One region of the Streptomyces sp. BI87 genome, then DNA from elsewhere that is predicted to be linked to it. Evidence: riboswitches for the same ligand, from Rfam matches in the RefSeq annotation. Region 1 holds a riboswitch; the other holds the start of a gene.
The links. Region 1 has a riboswitch for S-adenosylmethionine ahead of OIM89_RS23440 (aminotransferase class V-fold PLP-dependent enzyme). Riboswitches for the same ligand answer to the same signal wherever they lie in the genome.
Positions count from the first base shown of each region.

Region 2: it holds a riboswitch for S-adenosylmethionine, as region 1 does, so the genes downstream of both, thrC (threonine synthase) here and OIM89_RS23440 (aminotransferase class V-fold PLP-dependent enzyme) in region 1, are expected to answer to the same signal.

Region 1 is NZ_CP110079.1:5,251,973-5,261,935, reverse strand. Features, by position in the region: gene OIM89_RS23450 (SLC13 family permease) at 1-481, shown strand, start outside; gene OIM89_RS23445 (glycerate kinase) at 537-1,763, shown strand; gene OIM89_RS23440 (aminotransferase class V-fold PLP-dependent enzyme) at 1,724-3,088, opposite strand; SAM riboswitch class IV at 3,360-3,476, opposite strand; gene trpD (anthranilate phosphoribosyltransferase) at 3,593-4,657, opposite strand; gene OIM89_RS23430 (cytochrome b) at 4,790-6,430, opposite strand; gene OIM89_RS23425 (ubiquinol-cytochrome c reductase iron-sulfur subunit) at 6,427-7,479, opposite strand; gene OIM89_RS23420 (c-type cytochrome) at 7,476-8,285, opposite strand; gene OIM89_RS23415 (heme-copper oxidase subunit III) at 8,361-8,981, opposite strand; gene OIM89_RS23410 (hypothetical protein) at 9,280-9,681, shown strand; gene OIM89_RS23405 (L,D-transpeptidase) at 9,803-9,963, opposite strand, start outside.
Region 2 is NZ_CP110079.1:2,917,322-2,927,284, forward strand. Features, by position in the region: gene OIM89_RS12595 (MoaD/ThiS family protein) at 81-359, opposite strand; gene thrC (threonine synthase) at 446-1,753, opposite strand; SAM riboswitch class I at 1,771-1,928, opposite strand; gene OIM89_RS12605 (glucosyl-3-phosphoglycerate synthase) at 2,236-3,258, shown strand; gene OIM89_RS12610 (alpha,alpha-trehalose-phosphate synthase (UDP-forming)) at 3,314-4,765, shown strand; gene otsB (trehalose-phosphatase) at 4,785-5,642, opposite strand; gene OIM89_RS12620 (DUF3263 domain-containing protein) at 5,698-6,003, opposite strand; gene OIM89_RS12625 (hypothetical protein) at 6,134-6,574, opposite strand; gene OIM89_RS29865 (gas vesicle protein) at 6,875-7,387, shown strand; gene OIM89_RS12635 (gas vesicle protein) at 7,380-8,324, shown strand; gene OIM89_RS12640 (gas vesicle protein K) at 8,343-8,657, shown strand; gene OIM89_RS12645 (GvpL/GvpF family gas vesicle protein) at 8,654-9,517, shown strand; gene OIM89_RS12650 (SRPBCC family protein) at 9,614-9,963, opposite strand, start outside.

The DNA of each region.
Region 1 (9,963 bases):
GAAGGACGCGCTGCGCACCGTGCCCTGGTCGCTGCTGCTCTTCATGGCCGCGACGATGGCGATGGGCATCGCGCTGGCCGACTCGGGCGCGGCCCGCTGGCTGGTCGGCGGGGTGCCGCTGGACGTACCGCCGTGGGCCTTCCTCGCCGTGGTGATCGGGGTCAGCACGGCGGCCCACCTGGTCCTCCAGTCCCGCTCGGCCCGGTCCAGCGTGCTGGTCCCGCTGGTGGTGGCCGCCGCCGCGGGCGCCGGGGTCAACCCGGTCGCGGCCGCCCTCGCCTCCACCGCCGCAGCGGGCTTCTGCCACACCCTGCCCGCCTCCGCGAAGCCGGTGACGCTCTTCGCCGGGATACCGGACACCCCCACGTACACCCCGCGCGACCTGCTGCGGCTCTCGGCGCTGCTCGCGCCGCTGACCGCCCTGCTGGTGCTGGCCTTCGCCCTCGCGGTGTGGCCGCTGCTCGGCGTGCCCGTCTCCTGACGGCCGCGCGCCTCTCCCCCACACCGTCCTGTCCGCCCGATCCCCGGGAGTCACCGTGCCGCAGTACCCGACCCGTTTCGCCGTCGCCCCCAGCGGATTCAAGGAGTCCCTCTCCGCTCCGGAGGCGGCCCGCGCCATCGCCGCCGGCATCCACCGGGTGGTCCCCGACGCCGAGGTGGACCTGATCCCGCTGGTCGACGGCGGCGAGGGCACCGCCGAGGCACTGGCCGAGGCGGCGGGCGGCCGGCTCCTCCACCGCACCGCCACCGGCCCCGTGGGCGCCCCGGTGCCGACTCACTTCGCTCTGCTCCCCGACTCCACGGCGGTGGTGGAGATGGCCGCCGTCGCGGGCCTCGCCCTGGTCCCCCGCACCGCCCGCGACCCCGGCCGCACCACCACCCGCGGCGTCGGCGAACTGATCACCGCCGCCCTCGACGCCGGCGCCACCCGCGTCCTGGTCGGCTGCGGCGACTCCGGTACGTCCGACGGGGGCGCCGGCGCGCTCCAGGCTCTGGGCGCCCGCCTCCTGGACGCCGAGGGGCGCGAACTGGGACCGGGCGGCGTGGAGTTGTCACGCCTGGCACGGATCGACACGGCCGGGCTCGACCCCCGGCTGGCCCGCGCCGGGATCAAGGTGGCCTGCAACCCGTACAACGTGCTCTGCGGGGAGCGGGGCGTGGCGCGGGTCTTCGGTCCGCAGAAGGGGGCCTCGCCCGAGCGGGTCGAGCAGCTGGCGGCCGGTCTGGAGCGGTGGGCGGCGGTGCTGGCCCGGGATGTGGCACCGGGCCGCTGCCGCCTCGCCGACCTCCGGCTGGACGCCGGTACGGGCGCCTCCGGCGGGCTCGGGGCGGGGCTCGCCGCCCTCGGGGCCGAGCTGCGGCCCCGCTTCGAGGTGCTGCTCGGGCGGCTCGACCTGGACGTCCGGCTGGCCCGGGCCGACCTGGTGGTGACCGCCGAGGGCGCCCTCGACGCGCAGACCCCGCGCGGCAAGGTGCCCGCCGAGGTGGCCCGCCGCGCCAAGCTCTCCGGCCGCCCGGTGCTGGCGCTGGCCGGAACCCTCGGCGAGGGCCACGGCCAGGTACCCGGCGTGGACGCCTGCAGCGGCATCCTGCCCGCGCCGGTGGGGCTGGCGGAGGCGCTGGGCCGGGGCGCGGAGTTCCTCACCGACGCCACCGAGCGGGCCCTGCGGATGGTTTTGCTCGGGGCACGGCTCGGCCCGGTCGCGGCGGCCGCCGCCGTCGTTCAGACGGCCGGGACCCAGCGCCCGTCGACGGTGCGGTAGTCCAGGCGGGCGCCGGTGGTGACCAGTTCGCGGACGGCGCCGAGGAACCGCTCGACGTGCTCCTCGGGCGTCCCCGCCCCGAAGCTGACCCGGACCGCGCTGAGCGCCTGCCCGTCGGTCTCCTGGGGCGCACCGCACTCGCCGGGCTCGGTCCGCTCCGCCTCCAGCAGGGTGCGCACCAGCGGGTGGGCGCAGAAGAGGCCGTCGCGGACGCCGATGCCGTACTCGGCGGAGAGGGCGGCGGCCAGGTGCGAGCTGTGCCAGCCCTCGGCCGTGAAGGAGACCACGCCCACCCGGTCGGCGCCGGCCCCGAAGAGGTTCAGGACGCGGATGCCGGGCAGTTCCGCGAGGCCGGTCAGCAGCCGCTCCAGCAGCGCCTCCTCGCGGACGGCCAGCTGCTCCTGCCCCGCTTCGGTGAGCGCGGTGCAGGCGGCGGCGACGGCGTAGGCGCCGATGACGTTGGGCGAGCCGGCCTCGTGCCGGGCCGCGCCGGTGTGCCAGGAGACCTCCACCCCGCCGTCCTCGGCGCGGGTGACGGTCCGGCTGGCCCCGCCCCCGGCGAGGTACGGCTCGGCGGCGCGCAGCCAGTCGGCGCGTCCGGCCAGCACCCCGGAGCCGAACGGCGCGTACAGCTTGTGACCGGAGAAGGCGACCCAGTCGACGTCCAGCTCGGTCAGCGAGACGGGCCGGTGCGGGGCGAGCTGGGCGGCGTCCAGGACGATGCGGGCGCCGTGCGCGTGGGTGGCGGCGGCCAGTTCGCGGACCGGCCAGATCTCCCCGGTGACGTTGGAGGCGCCGGTGACGCAGACCAGCGCCGGGCCGTACGGGTCGCGGGCGGCGAGGGCCCGCTCCAGGGTGCGGACGGCCTCGTCGTGGCTGCGGGGCGCGTCGAGGACGGTGAGGCGGGCGGAGCGCCAGGGCAGCAGTGCGGCGTGGTGCTCGGTCTCGAAGACGAAGACCTCGCACCCCTCGGGAAGGGCGCCGGCCAGCAGGTTGAGGGAGTCGGTGGTGGAGCGGGTGAAGAGGAGTTCGTCGTCGGGGCGGCAGCCGAGGAAGGCGGCGACGGTGGCCCTGCTCTTCTCGAAGAGGTCGGTGGAGAGCTGGGAGAGGTGCCCGGCCCCCCGGTGGACGCTGCCGTAGTAGGGGGCGTAGGCGGCCACGTCGTCCCAGACCCGCTGGAGGGCGGGGGCGCTGGCGGCGTAGTCGAGGGCGGCGTAGGTGCGCTCCCCGCCGGTGGCGAGGGGGACGGTCACGTCAGCGCCCAGAACGGGCAGCGGGGCACAAATCGTCGGTTCGGCGACGGCGTGGACGGCGGTGGCGGTCATGGGTACTCCCGGAGCGGTGCGCGGCGGGGCGCGTGGCGACGCCCGGCGGCGAGGACGGAGAAGGGGGTGCGAGGTGGGGGGCAACCGCGGCCCGGGTCCCGGGAGTCACCCGGGAAGTACGGCGTCACTGCCCTCGCGGCCGAAGGCCGCGGGGAGAAAAGAAGAGAGGGACGCCGTCGGGCCGGCCGGCCCTAACGCATTCGCTTGCTCACGAGAACCGCTCCCTCGAAGGACCAGGACCCCTGGACACTCGCCCCGACGGGGCGCGAGGGGTCCGCGCTTGCCGCGGACGGTCTGACCGCGGCCTGGTCTTCACCCGGGGCACCCCGCCACGGACGGAGGGTTGCCGGACAGCGGGCCGGGGCCGTAGTCGCTGTCACTCATGACCTGCCAGCATCTTGCCACACCGGGCGGAACACGCAAGGCGCGGTCCGTCATGCGGACCGCGCCTCGGCGGTGCGGATACTCAACGGCCGCCTGCGGGCCGCGACTTGGGGTGCGGCCTCACCGGTGGGAGGCCGCCACCCAGCGCTCCAGGGCCGCCTGGGCGCGGCCGGAGTCCAGCGACTCGGCGGCCAGCCGCATCCCGTCGGCGATGCGCTCGGTCAGCGGCGCGGCCGAGGGGCGCAGGGCCGCGAGGGCCGCGGCGGAGTTGAGCAGGACGGCGTCCCGGACGGGGCCCTTCTCGCCCGCCAGGAGTCTGCGCGCCACATCGGCGTTGTACGAGGCGTCGGCGCCGCGCAGCGCCTCCACCGGCACCAGTTCGATGCCGACGTCGCGCGGGTCGAAGGTCTCCTCGCGCACCTCGCCGCCGCCGACCAGCCAGACCCGGGAGGTGGCGGTGGTGGTCAGCTCGTCGAGCCCGTCGTCGCCCCGGAAGACCAGCGCCGAGGAGCCGCGTTCGGCGAGGACGCCGGCGATGATCGGCGCCATCCGCGCGTCGGCGACCCCGGTGGCCTGGGCGCGGACCCGGGCCGGGTTGGTGAGCGGTCCCAGGAAGTTGAAGACCGTGCGGATGCCCAGTTCCTTGCGGGCCGGGGCGACGTGCCGCAGCGCCGGGTGGAAGCGGACCGCGAAACAGAAGGTGATCCCGGCCTCCTCCGCGACCTCGGCGACCCGGCCGGGGGCCAGCTCCAGATTGACGCCGAGCTTCTCCAGCACGTCGGAGGCGCCCGAGGCCGAGGAGGCGGCCCGGTTGCCGTGCTTGACGACCTTGGCGCCCGTCCCCGCGATCACGATGGCGGACATGGTGGAGATGTTGACCGTACGGGCGCCGTCGCCGCCGGTGCCGACGATGTCGACGCTCTCGCCGGGCACCTCGATGGTGCGGGCGTGCGCGTACATCCCGTGGACCAGGCCGCTGATCTCCTGGACCGTCTCGCCCTTGGCCCGCAGCGCGACCGCGAAGCCGGCGATCTGGGCGTCGGTGGCCTCGCCGCGCATGATGCGGTCCATCGCCCAGGCGGTGGCGTCGGCGCTCTGGTCACGTCCCTCCAGCAGGCCGTTGAGCACCTCCGGCCAGGAACGGACCGCCGTGGTGTCGCCTCCAGCGGGTTGCGCAGCGCTCATGGTCGCTCCTGGTTCGTCTCGAACTGCGGGATGGTCCATACCCTAACCAAGCCCGGCAACGGCCTGGGGCCCCGTCCAGCGAATGGACGGGGCCCCAGGCGTGGCGATCAGTCGGTCAGGGTGGCGCGGAGATCAGTGGTGGCCGTGGCCTTCCTGGATCTCCTTGTACTCCTCGGCGGTCGGCTTGGGGATCTGGGTCCCCTCGCCGAAGTACGCCTGGGAGAGCTTGGCCCTGAGCTTCTCGCCGCCCTTGACCTTGCGCTCGACACCGTTCTCGTCGACCGTCGGGCCGATCTCGACCGGCTTGTACTGCTCGTGCTGGGTGAGGGTGTGCAGCTGCTCCTGGCTGAGCGGCTCGTGGACCTCGATGAACTCACCGTGCGGAAGCCGCTTGATGATGCCGGACTCGCGTCCGTGCAGCACCTTCTCGGCGTCGCGCCGCTGGAGACCCAGGCAGATCCGCTTGGTCACGATGAAGGCGATGACCGGTCCGGCGAAGAAGCCGATCCGGACGAACCAGGTGATCGCGTTGATCGAGAGGTGGAAGTGGGTCGCCCAGAGGTCGTTTCCACCACCCACCAGCGTGATCATGTACATCGTGATCCAGGCGACGCCGAGCGCGGTACGCGTCGGTGCGTTGCGCGGGCGGTCCAGCAGGTGGTGCTCGCGCTTGTCACCGGTGATCCAGGACTCGATGAACGGATAGACCGCCATCGCGCCCAGCACCAGACCGAAGACCACCAGCGGGATGAAGACACCCAGGACCAGCGTGTGGCCCCAGAGGTTGATCTCCCAGCCAGGCATCACGCGGACCAGGCCCTCGGCGAAGCCCATGTACCAGTCCGGCTGGGCGCCGGTACCCACCATGTCCGGCCGGTACGGGCCGATCGTCCAGATCGGGTTGATCGTCGCGATGGCGGCGACCGCCGCGATGACACCGAAGACCAGGAAGAAGAAGCCTCCGGCCTTCGCCATGTAGACCGGCATGAGCGGCATGCCCACGACGTTCTTCTCGGTCCGGCCGGGACCGGGGAACTGCGTGTGCTTGTGGTAGAAGACCAGGATCAGGTGGGCCACCACGAGGCCGAGCATGATGCCCGGCAGCAGCAGGATGTGGATCGAGTAGAACCTGGCCACGAAGTCCGTGCCGGGGAACTCGCCGCCGAACAGGAACATCGAGATGTAGGTACCGACGATCGGCACCGACAGGATCGCGCCCTGGGTGAACCGGACACCGGTGCCCGACAGCAGGTCGTCCGGGAGCGAGTAGCCGGTGAAACCGGTGAACATGCCGAGGACGAAGAGCAGGAAGCCGAACAGCCAGTTGATCTCACGCGGCTTGCGGAAGGCGCCCGTGAAGAAGACGCGCATCATGTGCACGAACATGCCGGCGAGGAAGATCAGCGCGGCCCAGTGGTGGATCTGCCGGATGAGCAGACCACCGCGGACCTCGAAGCTGATGTCGAGCGTCGAGGCGTACGCCTCGGACATCAGCACGCCCTGCATCGGCGCGTAGACGCCGTGGTACTCCACCTCGTTCATCGACGGGTGGAAGAACAGCGTCAGGTACACACCCGTGAGGATGATGATGATGAAGCTGTAGAGGCAGATCTCGCCGAGCATGAAGGACCAGTGGTCCGGGAAGACCTTGCGCAGGTTGGCCTTGGCGAGGGAGTAGATCCCCAGCCGGCCGTCTGCCCAGTCCGCCACCCGCTCGCCCGCGGGAGCCTTGCCCCGCTGCTCATTGGCAGGCGCTGTGGTCGTGTTACTCATCCGCGCTCCCAGAAGGCAGGACCGACGGGCTCATCGAAGTCGCCGAGGGCTTCAAGGTAGCCCTCGTCGTTCACGCCGATGTGCAGCTGCGGCAGGGCATGTCCGGCGGGGCCGAAGATCACCCGGGCACCGTCGGAGAGGTCGAAGGTGGACTGGTGGCACGGGCAGAGCGCGTGGTGCGTCTGCTGCTCGTAGAGGCTGATGGGGCAGCCGACGTGCGTGCAGATCTTGGAGAAGGCCACGATGCCCTCGTGCGACCAGTCGAGCTCGCGCTTGTCCTTGATGTCCTCCGGCTGGAGCCGGACGATCATCAGGGCGGCCTTGGCGATCTCGTTCATGAAGCCGTGGTCGTGCTCCTCCAGGCCCTCGGGCTTGGCGAAGGTCAGCGAGCCGACCGCGATGTCCTCGGGACGCAGCGGCTCACCCGTGTTCATGTTGACCAGGGCCTTGCCCTTGCCCCACAGGGTGTGGCGCAGCTTGTCCTCGGGGAGCGGACCGAGGTCGCGCAGGAGGACGACGCCGGAGAGCGGCACCATGGCCAGCGCGCCGAACATGGTGTTGCGGATGAGCTTGCGACGGCCCAGGACCGAATCCTCGGCGCCCTGCTTGAAGTCGTTGAGGACCTTGGCCTTGACCTCGGGCTCGGCCGAGATCGGGTGCCGGTCGTCGGCGATCTCCACGTCCGACATCAGGGTGCGCGCCCAGTGGACGGCGCCCGCGCCGATGCAGAACAGCGCCACGGCGAGGGTCAGGCCCAGGGAGAAGTTGAGGGCGCTGACCTTGCCGATGGGCCAGATGTGGACGATCTTGTCGACCGGGAAGATCACGAAGCACGCGATGAACCCGATGGTCGCCAGCATCGACACCGTGAAGAGCAGGGCGACGGTCCGCTCGGACCGCTTGGCGGTCCGCTCGTCCAGGTCCTGCTGCCGGGCCTCGTGAGGGGGCAGGCCGGGGTCGGCGAACGGGTCGTCCGCCACGGCCACCGCGCCGTGCGCGGAGTCCTGCTTCGTCGGCAGGTTCTCTTCAGAATTCTCTTGGCTGCTCATGACTTCTTGGCCTTTGCGGTCCGGGCGGCGACCCAGATGGCCACGGCGATCAGGGTGCCGAGGCCGAAGATCCACGCGAAGAGTCCTTCGGCCACCGGGCCGATACCGCCCAGCTTCAGACCGCCGGGGTTCTCGGACTTGTCGCTGTTGACCGTCTGGAGGTACGCGACGACGTCCTTCTTCTCCTGCTCGGGCAGGACCGTGTCCGGGAAGGACGGCATGTTCTGCGGGCCGGTCTGCATGGCCTCGTAGATGTGCTTGGGGCTCACGTCCGTGAGGTCGGGCGCGTACTTGCCGTTGGTGAGCGCACCGCCCTCGCCGGTGAAGTTGTGGCACTGCGCGCAGTTGTTGCGGAACAGTGTGCCGCCGTTGGCGATGTCGGCGCCCTCGGGGCTGTACTGCTTGGCGGTCGGCGTCGTGGGGCCGGCGCCGAGCGAGGCGATGTAGGCCGCCATCTGGTCGATCTCGGCCTGGGTGTAGATCGCCGGCTTGGCCGGTGCCTGGGCGCCGGGCTGCTGGAGCGGCATCCGGCCGGTGCCGACCTGGAAGTCGACCGCGGCCGATCCCACGCCGACCAGGCTCGGACCGTCAGAGCTGCCCTGACCGCCGGTGCCGTGGCAGCTGGAGCAGCCCACGGCGTAGAGCTTCTTGCCCTCCTCGATGGCGAGGGACTGGGCGGTTTCTTCGGCCTGCGCCTTGTCCGCGGGTGCGAACGCGGTGTACAGCCCCCCGGTGGCCGCCAGCGCGAGGAGTAGGACGACGAACGCCGCCAGCGGATGGCGTCGTCGTGCGGAGAGCTTTTTCACGGATTACCCCGGTGTCAGGATCTTCTGCGTCGATGCTTCTGGGCAGTGGGACTTCGTACGAAGTACGAGACCTAATTACTTGATCATGTAGATCGTGGCGAAGAGGCCGATCCAGACGACATCGACGAAGTGCCAGTAGTAGGACACGACGATGGCGGACGTGGCCTGTTCGTGGGTGAACCTCCTGGCCGCGTAGGTGCGGCCGAGGACGGCAAGGAAGGCGAACAAACCGCCCAGCACGTGCAGTCCGTGGAAGCCGGTGGTCAGGTAGAACACGGAGCCGTACGGGTCCGAGGAGATGGTGAGCCCCTCGTGCTTGACCAGCTCGGTGTACTCGAGTACCTGACCGCCGATGAAGATCGCACCCATGATGAAGGTCACGATGAACCACATCCGGAGCTTCTTCACGTCCCCGCGCTCGGCGGCGAAGACGCCGAGCTGGCAGGTGACTGAGGAGAGCACCAGGATGGAGGTGTTGGTGAGCGAGAACGGGAAGTTCAGGCTGTCCGCCATTTCCTTCCAGTGATCCGGCCCGGTCACCGATCGCAGGGTGAAGTACATCGCGAAGAGGGCCGCGAAGAACATCAGCTCGGAACTCAGCCAGATGATGGTGCCCACACTGGTGAGGTTCGGCCGATTGACCGTCGGGTGCGCGTGCCCTGTTTCTACTGTCGTTGCTGTCGCCACGACCGACATTATGTCGGTCCCTTATCCCGCCCTCACTCCGGGGGGTGCCGTTCGGAGTGTCAGCCCTCCCTGCCCAGCTCGAACGGCCCATCGCCGAGGCTGTCGGACCGGTGTTGACGGGGTGTCGGACGGAGTAGCATCCGCGCATCGGCCCCGCCCGCAGGGCGGCCCCCGGGAGACCCCGGTGCGGCCCAGGGGTGGGCCGGTGCCGCACGGCCTCCGGCACGGCCGCGTACGCCCCGTGGGGCGGGTCCGCCGGGGGTGGCAAGACCGCAGGGCCCGAAGACACCGACGTCACGGAGGAACCATGCAGGCGACCGCCACGGTGCTGGTCTACAGCGACAATTCCGCCACCCGCGAGCAGGTCCGGCTGGCGGCGGGCCGCAGGCCGGCGGCGGACGTCCCCCCGGTGCGGTTCGTGGAGTGCGCGACCCTCCCGGCCGTCCTCAAGGAGCTGGAGCACGGCGGCGTGGACGCCTGCGTGCTGGACGGCGAGACCGCCCCGATCGGGGGCATGGGCGTGTGCAGGCAGCTCAAGGACGAGATCTTCCAGTGCCCGCCGGTGCTGCTGCTCATGGGCCGCCCGCAGGACGCCTGGCTGGCCACCTGGAGCCGCGCCGACGCGGCCGTGACGCTGCCGGTGGAGCCGGTGGAGTTCGCCGAGGCGCTGGCGGCCCTGCTGCGGCCGCGCAAGCCCGTCACGGCCTGAGTCCGGGCGCGGGGCCACTCGTAAGAGTGATCTTCCTCGCTTCTGGAGCCGTACGACCGCCGCGAGGGGCGGCCCGGGAGATCCGGGCCGCCCCTCGCGGCGTGTCGGGCGCGTCACGCGCTCAGATCCGGGGACTGAGGCGGTCGGCGGGCCCGGGGGCCTTGCCGGGCGGCGCCTCGGGGGCGTTGGCGCTGCCGGCCTTCCACTCCGCCCAGTCGACGTTCCAGTCGCCGAAGCCGTTGCCGAACGGGTCCATGTCCTCGCCGATGCTGTTGACGACGT
Region 2 (9,963 bases), 2.3 Mb from region 1:
CCCCCTCCGCTTTCCCCGGAGGGAATGGAGCGGAGAGGGCAATGCGGTGGAGCGGGGGTTCGCCGCGGAGGCGGCGGGGCTCAGCAGCCGCCGGCGACCGCCGGGATGATCGAGATACCGGCGCCGTCGGGCGTGGCGGTCTCCAGGCCCTGCTCGAAGCGGACGTCGTCGTCGTTGACGTAGACGTTGACGAAGCGGCGCAGCTTGCCCTGGTCGTCCAGGACGCGGGCGGCGATGCCGGAGTGGTTCTTCTCCAGGTCGGCGATGACCTCGGCGAGGGTGGCGCCCTCGGCCGGGACCTCGGACTGGCCGCCGGTGTAGGTGCGCAGGATGGTGGGGATGCGGACGTTGACGCTCATGGGAGTGCCTTCCGGAAGCTGGGGCTGCGGTACGGGTGAGGGCGCGTCGGCGACGCGCGGGGCGAGGACGGCGTCGGGCGTCGGCGTCAGGAGGTGGCGAGACCGGCGGCGCGGAAGGCGTCCAGGTCGGGCCGGATGGTCGCGGTCGGTCCGGTGGTGGGCGCCACCGCGTCCAGGGTCTTGAGGCCGTCACCGGTGTTGAGGACGACGGTGGTCAGCGACGGGTCGATCAGCCCGGCCTCGATGAGCTTCCGGGTGACGCCGACGGTCACGCCGCCCGCCGTCTCCGCGAAGATCCCCTCGGTACGGGCGAGCAGCTTGATGGCGTCGACCACCTGCGCGTCGTCCACGTCCTCCACGGCGCCCCCGGTACGCCGGGCGATGTCCAGGACGTACGGGCCGTCGGCCGGGTTGCCGATCGCCAGCGACTTGGCGATGGTGTCGGGCTTCTGCGGGCGGACCACGTCGTGCCCGGCCTTGTACGCGGTGGAGACCGGCGAGCACCCCTCGGCCTGGGCGCCGAAGATCTTGTACGGGCGGTCCTCGACCAGCCCGAGCGCGATCAGCTCCTTGAACCCCTTGTCGATCTTGGTGAGCTGCGAGCCGGAGGCCACCGGGATCACGATCTGGTCGGGCAGCCGCCAGCCGAGCTGCTCCGCGATCTCGTACGCCAGGGACTTGGAGCCCTCGCCGTAGTACGGGCGCAGGTTGACGTTGACGAAGCCCCAGCCCTCGCCGAGCGGGTCGCCGATCAGCTCGGAGCAGAAGCGGTTCACGTCGTCGTAGTTGCCCTCGATGCCCACCAGGTCGCCGCCGTAGACCGCGGCCATGACGACCTTGCCCTGCTCCAGGTCGTGCGGGATGAAGACGCAGGAGCGGAATCCGGCGCGGGCGGCGGCGGCGCCGACGGCTCCGGCCAGGTTGCCGGTGGAGGAGCAGGAGAGGGTGGTGAAGCCGAAGGCGCGGGCGGCCTCGACGGCGATGGCGACGACGCGGTCCTTGAAGGAGTGCGTCGGGTTGCCGGAGTCGTCCTTGACGTACAGGCCGCCGGTGACGCCCAGCTCGGCGGCGAGGTGGTCGGCCTTGACCAGCTGGGTGAAGCCCGGGTTGAGGCTGGGCTTGGTGGCCACGTCGGCGGGGACGGGCAGCAGCGGGGCGTACCGCCAGATGTTGTCCGGGCCGGCCTCGATGGCGGCGCGCAGGGCCTCGGGGTCGCCGGTGGGGAGGTCGTAGGCGACCTCCAGGGGCCCGAAACAGCTCACGCAGGCGAAGACGGGGCCGAGCGGGAAGCGCTCGCCGCACTCACGGCAGGAGAGGGCGACAGCGGGACCGAGATCGACCGCGGGGGCGTCCTGCGAGGGGGTTGCGGGGGTGGCGACGGTGTGCACAGCCATGACGGCGAGGCCCTTTCTCCTCATCTTCCTCGCGACGCATCTCGCCGCGAGACGGAATTGGCACCTTCCCGAGCCGGGAGCCTCGCGGACGCGGGTGGAACACGCGCCGGGAGTACCGACCGGAGGGTTGCCGGGGCTTCAACGGGCCGTGTCCCTCTGCCCCTCTGGATGAGCGGTATGGCGTCGGAGCCCTTGTCTGGTGGGGCCGAACGCGTTTGTCGGGCGCGGAACCGGCGTCTCTCGACATGCGATGGTCACGCGCGCTGTTCAAGACTGTAACCGACGGCTTGGACAGTTGTGTGGGTCGTCCGAACCGCGAGATGGGGCCCAGGTACCGGCAGCGCCGCCGGCCGCCGCCCCTCGTCACCGACCGCTTTTCTGGCGCATCGCCCTCCCGCGAGGACGCGCGGAGGCCCGGGGGATCATGGGACATCACCTAGGACATGGCCTCGGACATGACCCGGACATGAGGGGACGATCACGTGCTCGAAGAGGTGGAGCGCTGGCTCACCAAGCGGTCCTGGTCCGCCGCCGACCGGCCGCTGAGCGCACTGGTGGCGGCCAAACGCAGGAGCGGGTCCACGGTCAGCGTGGTGCTGCCCGCCCTGAACGAGGAGGCGACGGTCGGGGCGATCGTGGCGGAGATCCGCCGCTCGCTCATGGAGGCCGTACCGCTCGTCGACGAACTGGTGGTGATCGACTCCGGTTCCACCGACCGCACCTCGCAGGAGGCCGCGGCCGCCGGGGCCCGGGTCGTGCACCGCGACGTGATCCTGCCGAGGATGCCCGCCGTGCCCGGCAAGGGCGAGGTGCTGTGGCGGTCACTGATGGTGACCAGCGGGGACATCGTCTGCTTCGTCGACGCCGACCTGAAGGACTTCTCGCCCGACTTCGTCTCGGGCATCGTCGGCCCCCTGCTGACCGACCCGGACGTCGACTTCGTCAAGGCGATGTACGACCGTCCGCTCGGCTCGGCCCCCGGCCAGGGCGGCCGCGTCACCGAACTCATGGCCCGCCCGGTCCTCAACCTGCACTGGCCGCGGCTGGCGGGCTTCGTCCAGCCGCTGGGCGGCGAGTACGCGGTCCGCCGGAGCCTGCTGGAGCAGCTGCCGTTCCCCGTCGGCTACGGCGTGGAGCTGGGGTTGCTGGTGGACGCCCTGCACACGGTCGGCCTCGACGCGCTGGCCCAGGTGGACGTGGGCGTCCGCATCCACCGCCACCAGGACGGCCTGGCGCTCGGCCGCATGGCCGCAGCCATCTACCGCACGGCCCAGCTCCGGCTGGCCCGCGGCCACCTGGTCCGCCCGGAACTGACCCAGTTCGAACGCGGCGACGACGGCTTCGTGGCCCGCACCACCCAGGTCGACACGGAGGAGCGCCCCCCGATGATCGAGATCACCGAGTACCGCGGCGGCCGCCTCGCCGGAGCCCCGCGGGAGCCCCTGCCGGAACACACCGCCCACACCCGCGTCCCGGAGGACCCGTACCACCGGCGGACGGGATGAGGACAAGCTCCGTCGCGGGTGTTTGCCACCCACAGGAACAGGCTAGGTACGCCGCATGGCTGTGACGTCTGACAGTGCACGCATTCTGGTCGCCTCCAACCGCGGCCCCGTCTCGTACGCCCTGCTGCCCGAAGGGGAGCTGGAGGCCAGGCGGGGCGGGGGCGGGCTGGTGTCGGGGCTCTCCGCGATCGGGGCGGACGCCTCCACGCTGTGGGTGTGTGCCGCGCTGGGCGACGGGGACCGCGAGGCGGCGCGCCGGGCCGGTACGAGCACGCTGGACGCGGAGGACACCGGCGGGCAGCGGGTGCGGATGCTGGACATCCCGGCCGAGACGCACGCCGCCGCGTACAACGGCATCGCCAACTCCGTGCTGTGGTTCGTCCACCACATGCTGTACCAGACCCCGGTGGAGCCGGCCTTCGGCCCGGAGTTCCGGGAGGAGTGGGCTGCGTACGAGGCGTACAACCGCGCCTTCGCGGAGGCGCTGGCCGCCGAGGCCGGTGAGGGCGCGGCCGTGCTGGTGCAGGACTACCACCTGGCGCTGGTCCCGGGGATGCTCCGCGCGCTCCGGCCCGACCTGCGCATCTCCCACTTCACGCACACGCCGTGGGCCCCGCCGGACTACTTCCGGCTGCTCCCCGACGACATCGCCGCCCAGCTCCTGTCCGGCCTGCTCGGCGCGGACCGCCTCGGTTTCCTCACCCGGCGCTGGGCGGGCGCCTTCGCCGACTGCGCGCAGGCGGTCCTCGGCGCCGAGCGCGCCGGCGCCTCGGAGCTGGCGCACGACGGGCGGCGTACGGCGATCGGCGTGTACGGGCTGGGGGCGGACGCGGAGTTCCTGCGGGAGCGGGCGCACCGGACCGACGTGGACGACCGGCTGGTGGCGCTGCGCGAGCAGATCGGCGAGCCGGACCGGAAGACGATCGTCCGGGTGGACCGCACCGAGCTGTCGAAGAACATCGTCCGCGGCCTGCTCGCCTACCGCCAGCTCCTCCTCGACCACCCGGAGTGGGCGGGCCGCGTCGTCCACATCGCCTTCGCCTACCCCTCCCGCCAGGACCTGCCGGTCTACCGCGAGTACACCGCCTCCGTGCGGGCGCTGGCCGACGAGATCAACGAGCAGTTCGGCACGGTCGGCTGGACGCCGGTCGTCCTGCACGTCGAGGACGACTTCGCCCGCTCGCTGGCCGCCTACCGGCTGGCCGACGTGGCGCTGGTCAACCCGATCCGGGACGGCATGAACCTGGTCGCCAAGGAGGTCCCGGTCGTCTCCGACGCGGGCGTCGCCCTGGTCCTCTCCCGCGAGGCGGGCGCCTACGAGGAGCTGGGCGAGGACGCCCTGCCGGTCAACCCGTACGACGTGAGCGCCACCGCCCGCGCCCTCCACGACGCCCTGATGATGCCGCCCTCGGAGCGCGCCGAGCGCAGCAAGCGCCTGGCGGCGGCCGCTACGGCCCTGCCGCCCCAGCGCTGGTTCCTGGACCAGCTGGAGGCACTGGGCGGCTGACCACCGGCCCGGCCGGGCCTCACCGGGTCCGGCGGATCGTCTCGGCGAGGGCCGCCAGCAGCGCGGCGACCTGGCCGGGCCCCGGCACGACCAGGTCGGCGCGGGAGGCCAGCTCGGGGACCTCGTCACCGCTGCACACCAGCAGCCCGGGCACGCCCTCGCCGCGCAGCCGGTCGACGGCGTCGTAGGCGGCGAGGTCGCCCAGGTCGTCCCCGGCGTAGAGCACGGCGCGGGCGTCGGTCTCCTGGACGTAGTGGATCAGCGCGACGCCCTTGTCGATGCCGCGCGGGCGGATCTCCAGGACGAGGCGGCCCGGCTCCAGGTGGAGGCCGTGGCGTTCGGCCAGGGCGGCGAGGGGGCCGCGGAGGGTGGCGAAGGCGCCTTCGGGGTCCTCGGCGCGGCGGGTGTGGACGGCGAACGCCTGGCCCTTGTCCTCGGTCCAGAGGCCGGGCGGGTCTCCGGCGTCCGCGAGCACGGCGGGGAGTTCGGCGCGGGCGGCGGCGAGACCCGGGGGCGTCTCGGGGGTGTGGAGTTGGCCGGTGGCGGCGTCCCAGCGCTGGGCGCCGTAGTGGCCGAGGACCGTGAGGTGGCCGAGGCCGGGCTCGTCGGCGAACCCGCCGAGGAGGACCGCCTTCTCGGCGGGCCGCCCGGTGATCACCGCCACCGAGCGCACCAGCGGCGCCAGCTGGGCGAGGGCGGGGACCGCGTCGGGGTGGGCGCCGGCCCGGTCGGGGTCGGCGACGATCGGGGCGAGGGTGCCGTCGAAGTCCAGGCCGACGACGGCCTCGGCGGGCCGGGCCAGCAGGGTCTCCAGCCCTTCCCGCCCGGCGGCGGTGTCGGGCAGGGGCAGGGGCGAGGGGCGCGCGGGGCTGGCCATGCGGCAGACCCTACCGAGCGGGGCCGCGGCTGCCCATGGGGCACGCCCGGCCGGGTCAGCGGGCGGCGCGGCGGGCGGCCCGGCGTTCGCGGAGCCGGTTGACGGTGACCGGGTCGTGGCGCAGGGCGGCCGGGTCGTCCAGGAGGGCGCCGAGCAGCTGGTAGTAGCGGGTGGGCGAGAGACCGAGCTGCTCGCGGATGGCCCGCTCCTTGGTGCCGGGGCGCTGCCAGCCGCGCGCCTCGAAGGCGAGGACGGCGCGGTCCTGCTCGCTGAGGCCGTCGCCGAGGTCCCCGCCGCCGCCGTCGGAGTCCGGTTCCTGGGGCGTCGCCGCCTCCGGGGAGGCGGGCTCGTGGTCGGTCATACCTTCAGCCTATGTGCGGCGGGGCGCAGGCGACCACCGCGGGCGTCGGCCCTGGTGAGGGGTGCGTACGCACCCGTTTCCCCGCCGCGTCCTCGCGGGGGAGGGTCGCGGCGGGGAACGGGCGGAGCGGTCAGATCCGGCCTCCGGTCAGGCGGGTGATCGGCCCGTGGTGGGCGGCCGCGGAGCGGCGGCCCAGGGCGTAGGCCCCGCCGACGACGGAGACGGCTCCGGCGGCGACACCGCCCGCGATCACCTTGCGGTACTTGAGGATCGTCCAGGCCGCCGTGGCCTTGGTGGACACCTTGCCCGCGACCGCTGCGACGCTCTGCTGGCTCTTCTCCCAGCCGGCCGACGCGAACCGCTTCGTGGCCTCGCCCGCGGAACCGACCCGGCCCAGGGTGCTCTCCCCGGCCTTGGCGGCGGTGGACTCGGCCTTGCCCGCGGCGGTCTGCGAGCCGGACTTGGCCCGGCTGCCGGCCCGCTTGACGGCCTGAGTGCCCTTGCCTGCGGCGGAACGGCCCTTGGTGGTCGTCCCGTTCGTGTTCTTGGTCTCATCGCTGTCAGCAGTCATGGCTGCCGCGTAACCCGCTCTTCGGGATCGAAACAATGAACGACCCGAGAACGTCTCCGGGAGGGACGAACACCGTCCGTTCACGCGCGGACGGCAGGGGCGTACGCCGTCGCGCGGGCGGCGGAGACCTGGGACACCTCCCTGCATGAGGCGTCCGGGGGCGGACATACGGACAAGATGACCCCGAACCAGCCAGAGCCGATACCCGGCCAGCGGGCCGTCACCCCGAGTCAGCCGCCCGGGTCACGGGGAACCGTGACCGCCCGGGGCTCCTCGGGACCGATGGCGCAGAGCCGGATCATGGAACCGCGCAGGGACGGCGAGGGCAGCCTCGCCCATGTCGTGGAGACCCTGCTCGACAAGGGGCTCGTCCTCAACGCCGACATCATGGTGTCGGTGGCGGGGGTCGAGCTGCTGGGCATCCGGCTGCGCGCCGCCCTGGCGTCCTTCGAGACGGCGTCGCGCTACGGGCTGGAGTTCCCCGCCGGCACCGACACGGAGACCGCCGCCTGGCGCGAGACCCGGGTCGAGAAGGAGACCTGCCCCGAGTGCGGCAAACGCTCCCCGACGCGGCAGCTGCTGGAGGAGTGGTGCCCGTGGTGCGGCTGGCGGAGCGCCCAGTCCCTGGAGCAGGGCCGGGCCGCCCTCCCGTCGGCCGGCGGGGACGCCCAGGACACCGACGCGTCCAGAGACGGCGGGGCCCGGAACGCCGAGAGCCGGGACAGGGACGAGGAGAAGGGCCCGGGCGGCAGGAAGCCGTCCGGGCGCGCGCGTTCCGAGGCCGAGGCGGAGGGGACGGGGGACCGTGGCTGAGCAGCCCCCCATGAAGCCCACCCGCGACCCCCGGGTGACCCTCGACGACCTCGTCGAGGTGCTGCTCAACAAGGGGGCCGTCCTCCATCTCGACCTCATCATCTCCGTCGCCGACATCCCCCTCATCGGGGTGAACCTCCGGGCGGCGATCGCCGGGATGGAGACCATGCTCGAACACGGCATGATGCGGCAGTGGGACGAGCACACCCGTGCCTGGGTGGAGGGTTCGTCCGCCCGGAGGGGCCTCGACCTGCGCGACGGCGAACGGCACGTCGCGCAGATGCACGGCGGCCACCTCCTGGAGGAGGGCGTGTACACCGCCTGGCGTCCCGGCACCGTCTTCCTCACCGACCAGCGCCTCGTGGTGCTGCGCCGCGACCCGCGCGAGATCATGTGGCAGGCCGACCTGTCCGCCGTGCGCGCCGTACGTCCGGAGACGGAGCGCAGCGCGGGCGGCGCCCCTCGCACCCGGGTCCGCCTGGAACTGGACGACGACTCCACCGCGCTGCTCTCCGCGGCCGACCCGGGGGCCCTGTGCGACCTGCTCGACCGCAGCCTGCCCGGGGTCCTCGGCCAGGAGCTGCGGCCCGGCGCGGCCCAGCAGGTGCTGGCCGAAGGCCACCTCTGGTACCAGGAGCCGCGGCGGGACGGCCCGTTGTGGCGCGGCGGCACCGGGAAGCTCACCCCCGGCGGACTCGTCTGGAAGTCCCCGCTCGACGCCCGCCCCGCCCTCGCCGTGCCCGCCGACGACATCCTCGGCGTCCGCCAGGTGGCGGGCCGCAGTCCGGGCGGCGAGGGCACGGTGCTGGAGGTGCGCACGCAGAGCCTGGGGGTGCTCGCCCTCGCGGCCACCGACCCCGCGCACTGGCTGGCGTCGTTCCGCGAGACCACCGGGAAGACCGCTCCCGCCGAGCCCGCGGACGCGGCCGCACGTTGACGCCAGAAGGAGGAGACCATGGCCATCACCGTTGACGAGAAGAGCCTGAAGCACGGGGTGCTGTCCCTCGTGGTGACCCTGGTCGAGGTGATCCAGGAAGCGCTGGAGCGCCAGGCCGAGCGCCGGATGCAGGGCGGCTCGCTCACCACCGAGGAACTCGAACGCCTCGGTGACGCCCTCCTCGAACTCGACGAGGCGATGGAGGAGATCAAGGAGGAGCACGGCATCACCTCGTCCGTCGCCGACCTCCACCGGGGACTCGACGAGGTCGTGGACGACGTCGTCGACAAGCTCGTCAACCCCGCCCGCTGGGCCGAGGAGGCCGGCCGATGACCTACGAGTCGCAGGAGACCCTTTCCGGGGCGGCCGCCGACGGCGCGGACGCGCCCGGCCGGAACGCCCTCTACGTCTACGCCCTGCTGCCGGAGGGCGCCACGCTGCCGCCCGGCACGACGGGCCTGGACGGCCGCCCGCTCCACCTGGTCACCGCGCCGGGCAGCGGGGTGACCGCCCTCGTGCACCACACCGCCCCCGCCCCCTACCAGGGCCCGGACGAGCAGGTGCGCCAGTGGGTCCGGGAACAGGACGCGGCGCTGGTGGCCGTCTGGGAGTACGCCGGAACCGTGCTGCCCATGACCTTCAACGTCCTCGTCGCCCCCGACCAGGAGGCGGACGCGGAGCAGCGGGTCCAGGAATGGCTCTCCGCCCGCGCCGACGTCCTCCGTGAGCTGCTGGGCTCGCTCGCCGGGCGGGCCGAGGTCCGGGTGGAGATCAGCCTCGACCGGGAGGCCGTCACCGAGGACGACGAGGAGGCCAAGTCGCTCGTCGAGGAGATGGAGGGCCGGTCGCCGGGGCTGCGGCGGATGCTCGCCAAGCGGCTGGAACGCCTTCGCAAGGAGGCCGGGGACCGCCTCGCCGACACCCTGCACGCGGGCGTCCGGCGCCGGCTCGCCGCCGTCGCCGACGACATCAGCGTCCGCTCCGCCCGCGGCCAGGAGCCGGGAGAGGTCAGCGTCTTCGCGGGCGCCCTGCTGGTGCGCCGGGAGGAGATCGACACCGTCGGCGCCCTCCTCGCCGACCTCCAGGAGGAGCATCCCGCCGCCCGCATCCGCTTCCTCGGCCCGTGGCCCCCGTACTCCTTCACCGAGCTGCCGGCCGCGCCCGGCGAGGAACCGGTGGCGGACGAGGGATGACGGGGTGCGGGCTCCTCGGAGCCCGCACCGGCACGACCACGCGATCGGGCCGGCCGGGAGTCTGTACTCTCCGGCCGGCCCGATCGCTGTGCGGTGTCAGCCGCGCGCCGGGGAACGGCGCCGGGGCTCCTCCTCCGGCTCCTCCTCGTCCCACTCGGCGTCCCCGTCCGCCGGGTCGGCCTCCTCCTCGTCGGCCTCCTCGGCGGGCTCGTCCTCGACGTCCTCGGGCTCGACGTCCTCATCGGACTCCTCGGCCTCGGCGTCGTCCTCGTCGAACTCGTCCTCGTCGTCGAACTCCTCGTCCGGCTCGTCGCGCTCGTCGGCCCCGTCCTCGGGCTCGCCGTCCTCGAACTCGGCCTCCTCCTCGGAGGTGTCCTCGCCGGAGGTGTCCTCGCCGTCGTTCTCCTCGGACTCCTCCTCGCGGCGGGCGGCCTCGTCGTGGTCGA